Linked DNA regions of Tautonia rosea. The protein of the gene in region 1 binds, or shares a complex with, the protein of each later gene. Links are inferred from orthologs where the notes say so. Each region holds a gene or a part of one and is shown on either strand. Other genes may lie near its edges. The genes, in order: hisH and hisF.

Evidence for each region.
Region 2: the proteins of hisH (region 1) and hisF are in contact, whole or in part, in a crystal structure (PDB 6RU0), measured with the Thermotoga maritima proteins. The link is inferred for Tautonia rosea from one-to-one orthologs. Residues at the interface, in WP_004080484.1 of Thermotoga maritima: Asn15, Arg18, Arg22, Arg117, Leu118, Pro119, His120, Met121, Gly122, Trp123, Asn124, Asn134, Gly135, Tyr136, Tyr138, Val140, Tyr158, Glu180, Lys181, Ser182, Ser183, Lys184, Ile185; in WP_004080486.1 of Thermotoga maritima: Met1, Leu2, Ala3, Arg5, Ser40, Glu41, Asp45, Glu46, Ala70, Glu71, Ile73, Asp74, Ile75, Pro76, Phe77, Asp98, Lys99, Ser122, Gln123, Glu161, Thr195, Leu196, Asn247, Arg249, Glu251.

Annotation. Positions count from the first base shown.
Region 1 is NZ_JABBYO010000012.1:175,934-182,500, forward strand. The notes cover bases 1,922-4,888. They hold hisH (imidazole glycerol phosphate synthase subunit HisH), read right to left. Parts: upstream 3,725-4,888; coding sequence 3,119-3,724; downstream 1,922-3,118. Other genes in these bases: fusA (elongation factor G), read right to left, coding at 1,922-2,117; hisA (1-(5-phosphoribosyl)-5-[(5-phosphoribosylamino)methylideneamino]imidazole-4-carboxamide isomerase), read right to left, coding at 2,253-2,975; HG800_RS20205 (hypothetical protein), read right to left, coding at 3,889-4,551; HG800_RS20210 (DUF1049 domain-containing protein), read right to left, coding at 4,752-4,888. Outside these bases: more of fusA, read right to left, coding at 3-1,921; more of HG800_RS20210, read right to left, coding at 4,889-5,138; HG800_RS20215 (prepilin peptidase), read right to left, coding at 5,269-6,204; HG800_RS20220 (shikimate kinase), read right to left, coding at 6,210-6,567. UniProt on the Escherichia coli protein: IGPS catalyzes the conversion of PRFAR and glutamine to IGP, AICAR and glutamate. The HisH subunit catalyzes the hydrolysis of glutamine to glutamate and ammonia as part of the synthesis of IGP and AICAR.
Region 2 is NZ_JABBYO010000028.1:10,848-17,308, forward strand. What follows is about bases 3,010-5,870. They hold hisF (imidazole glycerol phosphate synthase subunit HisF), read right to left. Parts: upstream 4,900-5,870; coding sequence 4,120-4,899; downstream 3,010-4,119. Other genes in these bases: HG800_RS26085 (type IV pilus twitching motility protein PilT), read right to left, coding at 3,010-3,979; HG800_RS26095 (ATP-dependent DNA helicase), read right to left, coding at 5,077-5,870. Also shown: HG800_RS26075 (hypothetical protein), read right to left, coding at 128-901; HG800_RS26080 (GspE/PulE family protein), read right to left, coding at 968-2,707; more of HG800_RS26085, read right to left, coding at 2,816-3,009; more of HG800_RS26095, read right to left, coding at 5,871-6,461.

The DNA.
Region 1 (6,567 bases):
GATCACTCCTCCTCCACTCCAGCACGGCTCTTCTGGTACTTGTCAACGATTTGCTGCTGCACGTGTGCCGGTACAGGTTGATACGAGTGGAATTCGAGGACGTACGACCCTTGTCCGCCCGTCATGCTCTTGAGCGTCGATGAGTACGAGAGCACCTCGGCCAGCGGGACGGTCGCCTTGATGATCTGAAGGCCGCCCGGCAAGGCGTCCATCCCGGTAATATGTCCTCGACGGGTCGAAAGGTCGGCCGAGACGTCGCCAAACTTCTCGCCGGGCACAGTCACTTCCATCGAAACGACTGGCTCCAGCAGCGCGGGTCTGGCCTGTTCAAACGCCTTGCGGAAGGCCGAGGCCGAGGCAATCTTGAAGGCGGCTTCCGAGCTATCCACATCGTGATATTTTCCGAAGTGGACTTCCACCTCAACATCCACCACGCGATTCCCGGAGATCACCCCCTTCTCCATCTGCTCCCGACACCCTTTCTCAACGGCCGGGATAAAGTTGTTGGGAATGACTCCCCCCTTGACGGCATCGACGAACTTGAACCCTTCGCCGCGTTCGAGCGGACGAATGCGGAGGTGAACCTCGGCAAACTGACCTCGGCCTCCGGTCTGCTTCTTGTGCCGGTAGTCTGCGTCTGCGGCACCGCCGATCGTCTCCAGGTAGGGCACGTGCGGAATGTGCGTCTCGACGTCAAGCTTGTAGCGGTTCTTCAGCCGTTGCAAGATCACGTCAAGGTGCAGGTCGCTCATTCCGTTGATAATCAGTTCATGCGTTTGCTCGTCTCGGCGATAGGTGAAGGTTGGGTCTTCCTCAGCGATCTTCGCCAGGCTGGCGGCAATCTTCGCCTCGTCCTCGCGGGCCTTCGGTTCGACCGCCCGGGGGACCATTGGGGTCGGGAAGTTGATCGGCTTGAGCACCACGTGCGGAGCGCTATGGTTTCCGCCGTTGGTCACGGTGTCGGAGATATGAAGATCTTCGAACTTTGCCACCGCGACGATGTCGCCGGCAATCGCCTCGCTCACCTCCTCGTGCTGCTTGCCTTGGACCACGTAGAGGTGGCCTGGCTTGTTGGCCTTCCCGGTCCGGAGGTTCACCAGCGGGGTGTCCGGCGTCAGCTTGCCGGAGATGATTCGCATGAAGCTGAGCTTGCCCATGAATGGGTCGATCGCCGTCTTGAAGACCTGCGCGACCAGATCGCCGTCTTCCTTCGGGTCGATTTCCACTTCCTCTTCCCCGTCCTCGTGCGGGGTCGAGGCGTCAGCCTCGATGGAGCCCGGCTGGGCCGGGAAGCCGAAGCGGTGGATGTCCGCCGGGCTCAGGCCGCAGGTTGCCAGCAGTTCCAGCAGTTCCTTGATGCCGATGTCATTCTTGCTGCAAAGGCAGACAACCGGCACGATGTGTCCTCGGAGGATGCCGTCGTGGGCCGCTTTGCGCAGCTCGTCGATGGCAATCGACTCTCCTTCGAGATACCGATTGGTCAACTCCTCGTCTTCATCGACAATCTGCTCGATGACAATCCGGGCGGCCTCGTCCGGCGACATGACGCACCCGTCCGGCACCTCGGCCGGGGGGTTCAACACATCGACAACTCCCTTGAAGTCGGCTCCGACGCCGATCGGCACGTTGAACGGCACGCACTCCGGCCCGAACGTCTCCCGGATCGATTCCAGGTCCTTGACATAATCGACATTGTCGGCGTCCATCTTCGTCAGTGCGATGAACCGCCCTCGGCCGAGCCGACCGGCCTCCAAAAACAACCGACGCGTGTTGACCTCAATCCCGACTGGCGCCGACACCGTGATCAACACGTTTTCGACCGCCGAGAGTGCCCCCAATGCGCTTCCGATGAAATCGGGGTAGCCGGGAGAGTCGATCAGGTGAATCTGCTTGCCTTCCCAATCCAGGTGGATCAGGTGGCTATCGATCGAGAAATGCCGGCGCTTTTCTTCATCGTCGACGTCGAGCAAGCTCGTCCCTTCGTCGACCGACCCGCGCCGGGGGGCCAGTCCAGCCGCAAAAAGCAGGGCGTCGGCGAGGCTGGTCTTGGCCGACGCCCCGTGTCCTGCCAGGGCGATATTGCGAATGTCTTCGATGTGATACGAGCCCGATGCCATGGCTATCCCCCCCTTTGGGGTGGGTCGCTTTGGAGATTCGACCCGCCGGATGTGGAAAAGCAAAGGATCCGGCGATCGCCTTCGGCCCGAATTGCGGGAACTCAAGAGAAACCCAAGGTTCCTGCCACTAGGGAGTTAAGAGCGGTCGCCGGCACGTTCCCGAGCTTCAGCAAGCCGGAAACGACCGTCGTACAGAGCCCGCCCAACGATCACGCCCGCAACGGGCAGGGTCGCCAGGCGTTCCAGGTCCTCCAGGGTGCTGACGCCTCCGGAGGCAATCACCGGCGTCTTCAGGCGATCGGCAAGGGCTCCGGTGGCCTCAAGGTTCGGCCCTTCGAGCATGCCGTCCCGAGCGATGTCGGTGTAGATGATCGCGGCCAGGGGCAGCGCATCGAAGCCTTCGGCCAGGCTCGTCGCCTCCACCGAGGAGACGTCGAGCCAGCCGGCGGTCGCCACTCGCCCCCCCTTGGCGTCGAGGCCGAGGATCAGGCGGTCGGGGTACCGTTCGGCCATCGATGCGAACCAGACCGGGTCTTTCAGGGCTTGCGTGCCAACGATCACTCGCTCCAGCCCGGCGTCGAGCCAGGCCTTCAGGGTCGCTTCGTCGCGGACACCGCCACCCAATTGACACGGGACACCGACACGATCAAGGATCGCCCGGACGCTCTCCACGTTGGCCGGTCGGCCCAGTTTCGCGCCGTCGAGGTCGACCAGGTGCAGCCGGGATGCCCCTTCAGCCACCCAGTGCTCGGCCATGGCCGCCGGATCTTCCCCGAAGACCGTCTCCCGGTCGTAATCTCCCTGAACGAGGCGGACACAGCGGCCCCCTCTCAAATCAATGGCCGGGATGACTTGCATCGGCGTCTCAATCCCTTCGGCCGGCCTGTACTGGGCCGGACTTCATCTTTTGCATCTATATCCCGCCCCGGACCTCTCCGCAAGGACCAAGGCCCCGTCGCCTCGACTTCATCCGGATCGGGAGACGAACCGCTGCCCCGGGATCACAGCTCGGCGAAGTTCCGATACATCGCCAGCCCAAGGGTCTGGCTCTTCTCCGGGTGAAACTGGCAAGCCATCAGGTTGTCTTTCCAGATCATCGCCGTGAATGGGGTCGGGTAGTCCGCCTCGGCAGCCACGACCGCCGGATCGTTGGGCTCGACGTAGTAGGAATGCACGAAATAGACCGACGGCTCCTCCGGCAATCCCTTCAACAAGGGTGCGGGACGACGCACGCGCAAGATGTTCCAACCCATGTGGGGGACCTTCAGGCCCGGCTTCGGTTCGAACCGAACGACCTTGCCCGAGACCAGCCCGAGCCCCTGGTGGTGGCCGTCCTCAAAGCTCTCGTCAAAGAGCAGCTGCAACCCGAGGCAAACCCCCAGCGCGGGGGCTCCGGCCGCCACACGATCACGGAACGCGGCTCCCAGGCCGGTTCGATTCAACTCGGCCATTGCGTCTTCGAACGCACCCACGCCTGGCAAGATTACCTTGTCGGCCTTGCTCACGAAGTCCGGATCGCTCGACACCACGGCCTCATGCCCGACGGCCTCGATCGCCTTCTGAACGCTCCGCAAGTTGCCCATTCCGTAGTCGATAATCGCGATCATCCACCGACGGTCCCGTATCGTCCCGACCTCGTTCTGGCATCCCAAACGAACCATACTCTACCAGGAGAGCCCCTCACTTGTCTTGATTCGGCCGACTCCGTCGTCGATTCCACCGATCAAGGTCAGTCATGTGGGGAGTGAGACCGAGGGACGACACCTCCCGATCAATACCGCGCCACGCGAGCCGAACCACCCACCGAGATCGGCGACCAGCTTGATTGCGTTTCCCGAGACCGGACATCCAGATTCGTTCGGCCCACCGAAACCGAAGGGCTCAGATCAAAATACTGCACCGGTGGCGGCTCAATCTGCGGTCGGGTCTGCTGATCGTAGGAAGGAGATCGACGAATGCCGTAGAATTCCTCGGCCGAAGGGCCTGGAGGCGGCGAAACGTCGATGGCCGACGGGTTCGGAATGCGAGTGAACGGGGCACGGGTCGGCGGCTGAGCCGCGGGCCGGGTCGTGCCCGACTCGGCTCGATTGGTGTCCGGGAAAGGACGAGCCACATCAATCGTCTCGTCCGAGGATCCCCTCAGGCCCAGCTGCGTTCGGAAACTGTCGAGCCGCCGTTCCAGATCGCGATTGTCGATCTCGGCCAGTTGCAGGTCGTTGTTCAGGCGTTTCGATTCCTGCTGGGCAACCTTGAGTTCATCTTTCAATTGCTGATTCTGGAATTCGAGCCGGCTCAGTTGCTCTCGAATCGCCACCCGCCTCGGATTCAAGGCGAAATTCCCACCGCTGCCGCCAGCGCAGCCCAGCGAGGCGTGCGCGATCAAGGCGGCCAGCCAGGCGACATTCCACCGCCGGTATCGAATCAAGACGATCATGAGTCCGGCGCCCTGGGGTCGGTGGTTCCGAGGCGATAGTCCAAAAGGGGCGGGTATCGAGGTGGGCTCCCCCCGACTATCCTCCCCCATCCCTTGCCGATGGCGTATTCGATCGATGAATGACGCGTGCGGAACCCTGGGATCAGGCCTCAAGGTGGTGAAGTTCCCCCCCCTCAGACCAGCATTGCCTTGCACGGTGCTTAGCTTCGATCCGACCAGGGTGACTGATCGAAACCCTCGGGAGCCTTCGAGGCGTAATCCGATGGGGGAAGCTCGTCATCGAACGTCACGCTGTCTTTCTCAAATTCGGCCGACTCCACCCCCGCCTTGAGGCGTCGGAGGGCATATAGCACACCCATTGCCATCATCGTCAGCATGGACCCTGCCATCGCGCTCAGCAGAATAATGATCCCGGTCGAACTACTCAGCGAACCCATTCCAAACGGAAACGAGACCTCGACTCGGGCATTGTTGATGACTACGAACCAGAGCAAGACTCCCAGCACGAACGCAATGGCAATGACGTAGCGATAGAGCCAGAAGTTGCGGATCAATGACGGCTTGCGACGTTTGTAAGGCGTGGACATGGCCGAGGGCTCCTGTGTTAAACATCGTCCTGGAGACTGATCGGTCATCCCGTTCTCGGATCTTCGCCGCAGATCCGGTTCCCTTGTCGAGAATTCCCGAAGACCGGATCAATCGCCCTCGGTCGTTCGGTCAGCCCCCGACGATCCGACCGAGCAAGGCCCCGAGCAGGAAGCGAGCCACCTCGGAATAGACCTCGAACAGCTCGGCCAGCCATTCCGGCCAGAGCCATCGCCACCCGAGCATCAGAATCAAGGCCGCCAGGCTCAGGTAAGGCCCGAACGGAATGGCGGACGATCGGGGCGATTGTCCCGTCAGGCGTTCTCGAAGAATCGTGGCGAGGCGGATCAAGCCGTGAACGAGGCCGAGGATTGCTCCGAGGAACAGGGTCAACGGCGTGACATGCCAGCCGAGAAAACTGCCGATCATCGCTACCAGGGTCACATCCCCCAGGCCCATTGCCTCCTTGCGAAAGAGCACCCAGCCCAGCACTCGAACCGCGTAAATCACCCCAGCTCCCACGATCAGGCCAAGGAGGCCCACGCCGAGCCCGCCAATTGCCGTCTCGGCCCCGGCGGGCACCGGCCGGATTCCCGGGATCATCGTCCCAACACTCAGGCCGACGACCATTCCCGTCACCGTGACCGAGTCGGGAATGATCTCGTAGTCGTAATCGATGAAGGTGGCGACCACGAGGAACGTCGCCAGGCTCGCGTGATAGGCCACCCGAGCCAGACGTTCCATCAATTCCGGTTCGCGCATGAATTGCGGTTCGGCCATCAGCTCGATGACATAGATCCCCGTGAACAGCACTGCGACCAGAATCTCGACCGCCAGATAACGACCGGAATAGGGGATCCCGCACGATCGGCAGGTGCGTTTCAACCACAACGCACTGAGGATCGGCACGTTGTCGCTGGCTCGAATCCAACCCAGGCATCCCGGGCAGCACGAGGGGGGCCAGATGACACTCTTTTCCCAGGGCAATCGGTAGATACAGACATTCGCGAAGCTTCCGACCAGGGCCCCGATGACGAAGACCAGCGGCAGCATGATCGCGTGGAACATCCAAATCACGGTGTGGGGTCCTGCGAATCGATCAGTGAAGTGTTGTCCGGAGCGATCCGGGACCATGCGGCCAGGACGGCCTCGGCCACCTGCTCGGCCGATCGTTCGTCCACCTCGATCCTCTCGTCGGCGACCGATCGGTACAGGTCCTCGCGTTGTCGAAGCATCGTGGCCACCTCGTCGAGCAGTCCGGCGGAGGTCAAGGCGGGGCGGTTGGCCGGATCGCGTCTGAGGCGATCGACCAGGGTTTCCGGCCTCGCCGAGAGCCAGGCGACGAATCCGAAGCGCTGCAGCGCAGTTCGATTGGCTTCCCGCAAGACCGCCCCTCCCCCCGAGGCCAGCACAAGCCTCGATCGCGTCGTC
Region 2 (6,461 bases), on another replicon or contig:
GACTGAAGGAGTGCCGCCGCGTGGCGACCCGCTACGAGAAGACCGCACGCAACTACCTGGCATTTGCCAGTTGGCGTCCGTCATGGTCCTCCTGGCCTGATTGTCAGTAGAACCTAGTGCCTGCCTCTCAGAAACCCGGATTTGTCGGAGCGAGTCCAGAGGCAGCTCCCGCCGTTCCTCCGGGAATCCCAGGGCCGCCAGCGCCCGGCATGCCAGGTTGAAACTCTCCACCCGGTGAGGTGCTGGAAGGAGAGGTTTCCGTTCCGCCCTGCGAGGCCATTTCCTCACGCCATCCGTCGCCGAAAGGTCGAGCATCTTCCTGGTCGATCAGCCACCGGCCCTCGGGATCAAAGACTCGCTTATTCTCAAACTCACCGAAAGGATCCATCGCCGTTTCGTCGTACGTCGAAAAGGGGTAGCCGGTCGTATGCTGAAAGAAGGCGAGATAGCGGTGATCGAAGCCCATGCCGAATGGAGGACGGGTTTCGAAACCGACCACATTGAATATTTTCTTGTCAACCGGTGCGGTGTGAAAGACCAAGATCATGAACGACGTGGCGACTGTTGCGGCGGCAAGTCCGAATACGATTCGACCGGCGTGAAAGACCGGCATTGGGAACCGAATCATCGTCGGCCCCAGAGAATCGGTTGTGACTCGAAGGACCACAAACGTCACCAGGAACAGGACCAGAAGACACACAAGATCCGCATACCCGTAGGACCACGATCCCGCATTTTCCGTGATTAGTGTTGCAAGCGGTTGATAGAAGTTGAAGGCGATGACGCTTGCAAAAAGTACGTTGAAAAAAACAAGCGCGGCACCCCAGAGACCTTCGCTCATGACGGTGTAGGTCAATCCAAGTACCACGACCACGATGCCGAGGTGTACGACGATTTCCATCCTGTAAAGTCCCCTTCGGACCTCGCAGCGAGGCGGGAATTGGAGAAGGTGGTCTAACGCGCCGAATTATTTGACCACTCGCATGAGTTCTTCGATCGAAGTACGTCCCTGGATCACCTGCCGTAAACCATCTTCGGTCAGGTAGATCATCCCGTTCTTCCGAGCCTCGTCCTTGATGGCCTTGACCGAGGGATTCTCCCGAATCAGCTCACGCATGGGGTCGGTGATGAGTAGGAGTTCGAAAATACCGGTTCGACCCATGTATCCGGTGCCGCCACACATCGGGCATACTTGCTCGGGTTCCTTGGGAGGACGGTAGAAAACATCCACCTTGTCAGGTGGAAGATTTGCCTTCTTCAGGAACTCAGCTTTGGGTTTATAGGGTTCCTTGCACGTTTCGCAAAGCAGTCGGACGAGCCGCTGACCCAGAATGGCCGTGATCGAGTTGGCGATCATGAAGGGTTCGACCCCCAGGTCAAGCATTCGGAAGAGGGCCGTCACCGTGTCGTTGGCGTGGACAGTGGAGAAGACCATGTGGCCCGTCGTCGCCGCTTGACAGGCGATTGTTGCGGTTTCTTGATCTCGCACTTCGCCGATCATGATCACGTCAGGGTCCTGACGAAGAATCGATCGCAATTGTTGGGCAAACGTCTGCCCGGCCTTCGTGTTGATTTCGATCTGCGTTACGTTGTCGATGTGATACTCGACCGGGTCTTCAACCGTGATGATGTTCTTCTGAAAGCGGTCGATCTCTCGAAGACAGGCGTAAAGGGTCGTACTTTTCCCTGAGCCTGTTGGCCCACAGCAGAGGAACATCCCGTGGGGTTGGTTCACGATCTCACGGATCGAGGCCACCATTTTCGGCCGCATGCCGACCTCTTCGAGCCGTCCAACCGATGCGGCGTTATCCAGGATTCGCATCACGAGTTTCTCTCCGGCTTTGGAACCAGAGGTCGCGACACGAAAATCGATCTCTCGCCCCTCGAACTTCGCCGCGAAGGAGCCGTCCTGCGGCTTTCGCTTCTCGGAGATATCCATGGCGCAGAGGACCTTGAAGATGTTGATCACTGCATCACCGGTCGGGCGATCAAACGGCTCGGCGGCGTGCATGATGCCGTCGATCCGGTAGCGTACGGCCAACTGATCAGGACTCGGCTCCAGGTGAATGTCGGTCGCCCGTCGAAGAATGGCGTCGTAGACGAGTTCCTTGGCCCCGATGAATTGTGGCGAGCCTTCGGCCCTGGCCACACGATCCTCGTCAACCTTGCCGGTGGAAGACTTGCCCATGAAGCTGATCGGCGGACCACCGTGATAGTCGGTTCCTTGCTCAACGTTGAAGATCCGACGCTTCAGCAATCCATTGATCAGTTCACCAAAGTGATACGGCGTCAGCACCTTCTCGTCATCGGGAACTGTCTGATTCCTTGAGTAGGCATATGTCAGTGATGGTGCCAAATAGGCGATCAGGAGCAGAACCAGGCCGATCGGATAAAAGGGAATAATCCAGACAAGCAGAAATCCCAGGATCCCGCTGAAGAAGACCAGCGAGTTCCACATTTCGAACCGGATGTTCTGCAACTCGCGGGTGTCATCATCGACCCAGTCCACCGTCTTGACCCAGGCCAGGTAGATCAGGACAACGGGTACAAACTTGAAGAGGTTAAGGTACAGACCGGAACCTCGGAGCGAGTTGATGGCCGCGGACTGGGCCAGAAGCAACCCTGGCAATTCGGCTGCCTCAGCCCCGTTGACGAGACCGAAGAGCGCCAGGGCAATCATCGCCAGGACCAGGCGCGGGCGGATCATGAGTGAAACTCCGAAGCGGCGAAGGACATGGAATACTGAGAACAGAATCGAATCACGAGTGGTGACAAGGGGAACCTCGAACAACGAGGTCCCCCCCGAGACCGCGTCTCAAAGAATACCAGGCTGCGCGATGGTAATTCCCTTCAGCGCCATCTTCAACGCCTCGGGACTGGGAGCGACTTCGAAGGCGGTTGCTCGTTCCACCTTTTCGGCCTGAACAAGTTGCTTGAGACTTTCGGTAAAGTCTTGCATCCCATCCTCTTTGCCGATCCGGATCGCATCACCGAGTTTACCGTCTTCCTCATTAAGGATCAGCTTCCTCACGGTCGGACTGGTGCGCATGATCTCGCACGTTGGGATCCGGGTCTGCCCCGTCTTTTCCGCCCAGTCCTTGGCTGTCGGCAAGAGTTTCTGCGCAATGATGGCCTGAAGGTTAAAGGCCATTGACTGTCTGAGAGCCGGGTGCATATCTCTCGGGAACAGGTCGAGAATTCGGCCGACCGTTGAGGGTGCCGAAGAGGCGTGAATCGTACCAAACACAAGGTGGCCTGTTTCCGCCGCGTGCATGGCCGCGTTGAACGTCTCGCGGTCTCGCATCTCACCAACCAAGATAATATCCGGGTCCTGTCGCACGGCATGCTTCAATGCCGTATCCCAGTCGATGACGTCGATACCGACCTCTCGCTGGTGAACGATCGATTTTTTGTCGACGAACGTAAACTCGATCGGATCCTCGATCGTCACAATATTGCAGCGTTCGCGTGCGTTGACGTACTCCAGCATGGAAGCGATCGTCGTCGATTTCCCCGAACCGGTGACCCCCGCAAGAATCACGATCCCCTGGTCGTGGCTGGCAATGTCAGCCAAAACCGGGGGCAGGCCGAGTCCCTCGAAGTCGGGAACCTGATTATTGACCCGTCGGGCAACCAGGCTGAGCTTGCCTCGTTGTCGAAAGAGATTCACGCGGAACCGGGTCTCCAGTCCATCCGGGTCCGTCACAATATGGGCAAAGTCGACCCCGCCTTCTTCTTCGAGAATCGTCTTTTGCCGAGCCGTGAGCAACGGGAACATGAGCCGCTCCATGTCCGCCGTGCTGAGCGGTGGTAGTTGCATCTGTCGAAGCACACCGGTGAGTCGCATTGCAGGGGAGACCCCGACCTTCAAGTGGAGGTCGGAACCCTTATGCTTCATCACCATCCGGAACAGCTTGTTGGCTTCCGGCTCGCTGGGATTGACGGGCTCGATCGTCTGGGCATCGATACCGGTGGCCATGGTGGTACTCCTGGAACGTTGGACCGGGCGACTCGATCAGGGAATCACAGAAATCGATCGGGCGAACGGGTTCACGAGACTAAGAGAGAGGATCAACGGGCCAGAACCTGGCCAAGGCCACTGCGATGAGCGTTCAGCCGTCACACCTCAACCCGATCTCGGACGGAAACGTGATGGCTTGCAAGATACGCTTTGGTCTCGGCGATCGTAAACTCTCGATAATGGAAAATGCTGGCGGCAAGGGCGGCATCGGCTCCGCCTTCAACCAGGGCGGCTCGTAGATGCTCTGGATGCCCGGCCCCGCCCGAGGCAACAACCGGAATCGTCACCGCATCACTTACTGCGCGAGTCATGGGGAGATCATACCCGTTCTTTGTGCCGTCGGCATCCATGCTGGTAAGTACGATCTCTCCAGCCCCAAGCCGCTCGACCTCCCGAGCCCAGGAAACCGCTTCAAGCCCGGTCGGAATGCGACCACCATTGATGTGCACCTCCCAGACCTCCTGATCGTCCCGCTGCACACGCTTGGGGTCGATATTGACGACAATACACTGGCTCCCAAAGCGCCGAGCGGCACGACGAACAAACTCGGGATCACGAACTGCGGTCGAGTTGATCGAGACCTTGTCCGCACCAGCATTAAGCAACGCTCGGATATCCTCAAGCGTCCGAATACCGCCACCGACGGTCAGCGGCATGAAGCAGACTTCCGCCGTGCGACGGACCACGTCGAGAATGATTCCTCGACCTTCGTGACTCGCAGTGATATCAAGGAACACAAGTTCGTCTGCCCCCTCGGCATCGTAGCGAGCAGCGACCTCAACTGGATCTCCGGCATCCCGAAGATTCAAGAAATTCGTGCCCTTGACAACACGGCCCGCGTTGACGTCGAGACAGGGAATAATCCGCTTGGCGAGCATAGGGGGACGATCCGAGAAGGCGATCACGCAGGATGGGGCCTAAGGTCAGGTGAGTAGAACACGCAGAATCGGCCCTGAATGGACAAATTGTACCCCTCAAACCCGGCTCATCCTAGAGGATCGATCGAGAGACTCTCTCTGATGGGGGTCAGGGCGATTCGTGCATTGGCGACTCGATCATCGCCCTCTGGAATTTAGAGACAGGGTGTCAATGGACCGCGGGCACTCGGGAAGACCATCAAGAAATGCTCGGCCGTAGGGTTTCGTCAGTACGCGAGGATCGAGAATGACCACAATTCCTTGATCGCTTCGAGAGCGGATCAATCGTCCGAACCCTTGTTTCAGCTTCAAGACCGCCTCCGGAACCTGATGCTCCAGAAACGGATTGCCACCTCTCGCTCGGATTGCTTCTAGCCTCGCTTCCAGCAACGGCCGTTCGGGGACGCTGAACGGAAGCTTGGTAATGATCACATTCGCAAGGGCTTCCCCAGGAACGTCCACCCCTTGCCAGAAACTGTCGGTGCCGAACAAGACGCTCCCGAGATTGGCACGGAACGACTCGATCATTTTCGATCGGGGTAAACCATCACTTTGGGAATACAGCGGGATATTCCGTTCGATGAACCAGGGAAGCAGAGCTTGTGCGGCCGTTTGCATGAAGCGGTACGAGGTAAAAAGGACGAACGCCCGGCCTCCCGTCAGTTCGAGATAGGTAGGAATTGCTCGAAGACAGGCCTGTTCGAACCCGCTCGGATCATCGGATGGGTCGGGAATGTTCCGAACCAGATGAAGGCGCGCCTGCTCCCGGTACTCGAAGGGACTGCCAAGCTGAAGTGATTGACCACGACTCAGTCCCAGACGGGTTCGGATGAATCGGAAGTCGGGTGGTGATCCAGAGCAGAGCGTCGCCGAGGCAAGAATGCAGGTTGGCACCTCCTGAAAGAGGAGCCGGTTCAGCACAGGGCCCACCTCAATCGGGGCCGCCGAAAGTGTAACCCGGCGCCTCTGGGGGGGGCCTTCAAGGTCGACCCAGTACACCCCGTCCGGCTCCGATTGGTCCAGCCACCGCTCAATGCTAATGGCTGTCAAATCGCAACGGTCACCAACGGCGGTCAGTTCCAACCGCTGGCCCTCGTCTTCGATCTCCTTGGAACCCTCGATAATCACACTTGCCAGTCGTTTGAGTGATTCGGGAAGTTCCGACCGAAGCCCAATCGGGCGACGCAGCCGACCGTTTGGCTGGCCTTCGGACTCTCTCCATCGCATGATCGCGGCAAAGAAGGCCGAGGAGGCAATCCGCGCTGGTCGGGTGGCATCAATTGCCTCATCAAGGTCGGAGTGAGCCAGCAACCCTTTGCGCGTTCGTTCGTTGTAAAGCCTCCCGAGCAGATACTCAACCTGACCGGACGTAATCCGAAGCCCGAGATGATCTCCCGCGATCGCTTCGAGCGTATGGGCTTCATCGAAAACGACCACGTCGTAATCCGGAAGCAGTCCGAACCCTTCAGCTCGGAGGGCCAAATCACTGAAAAACAGGGCGTGATTGACGACGAGAATGTTGG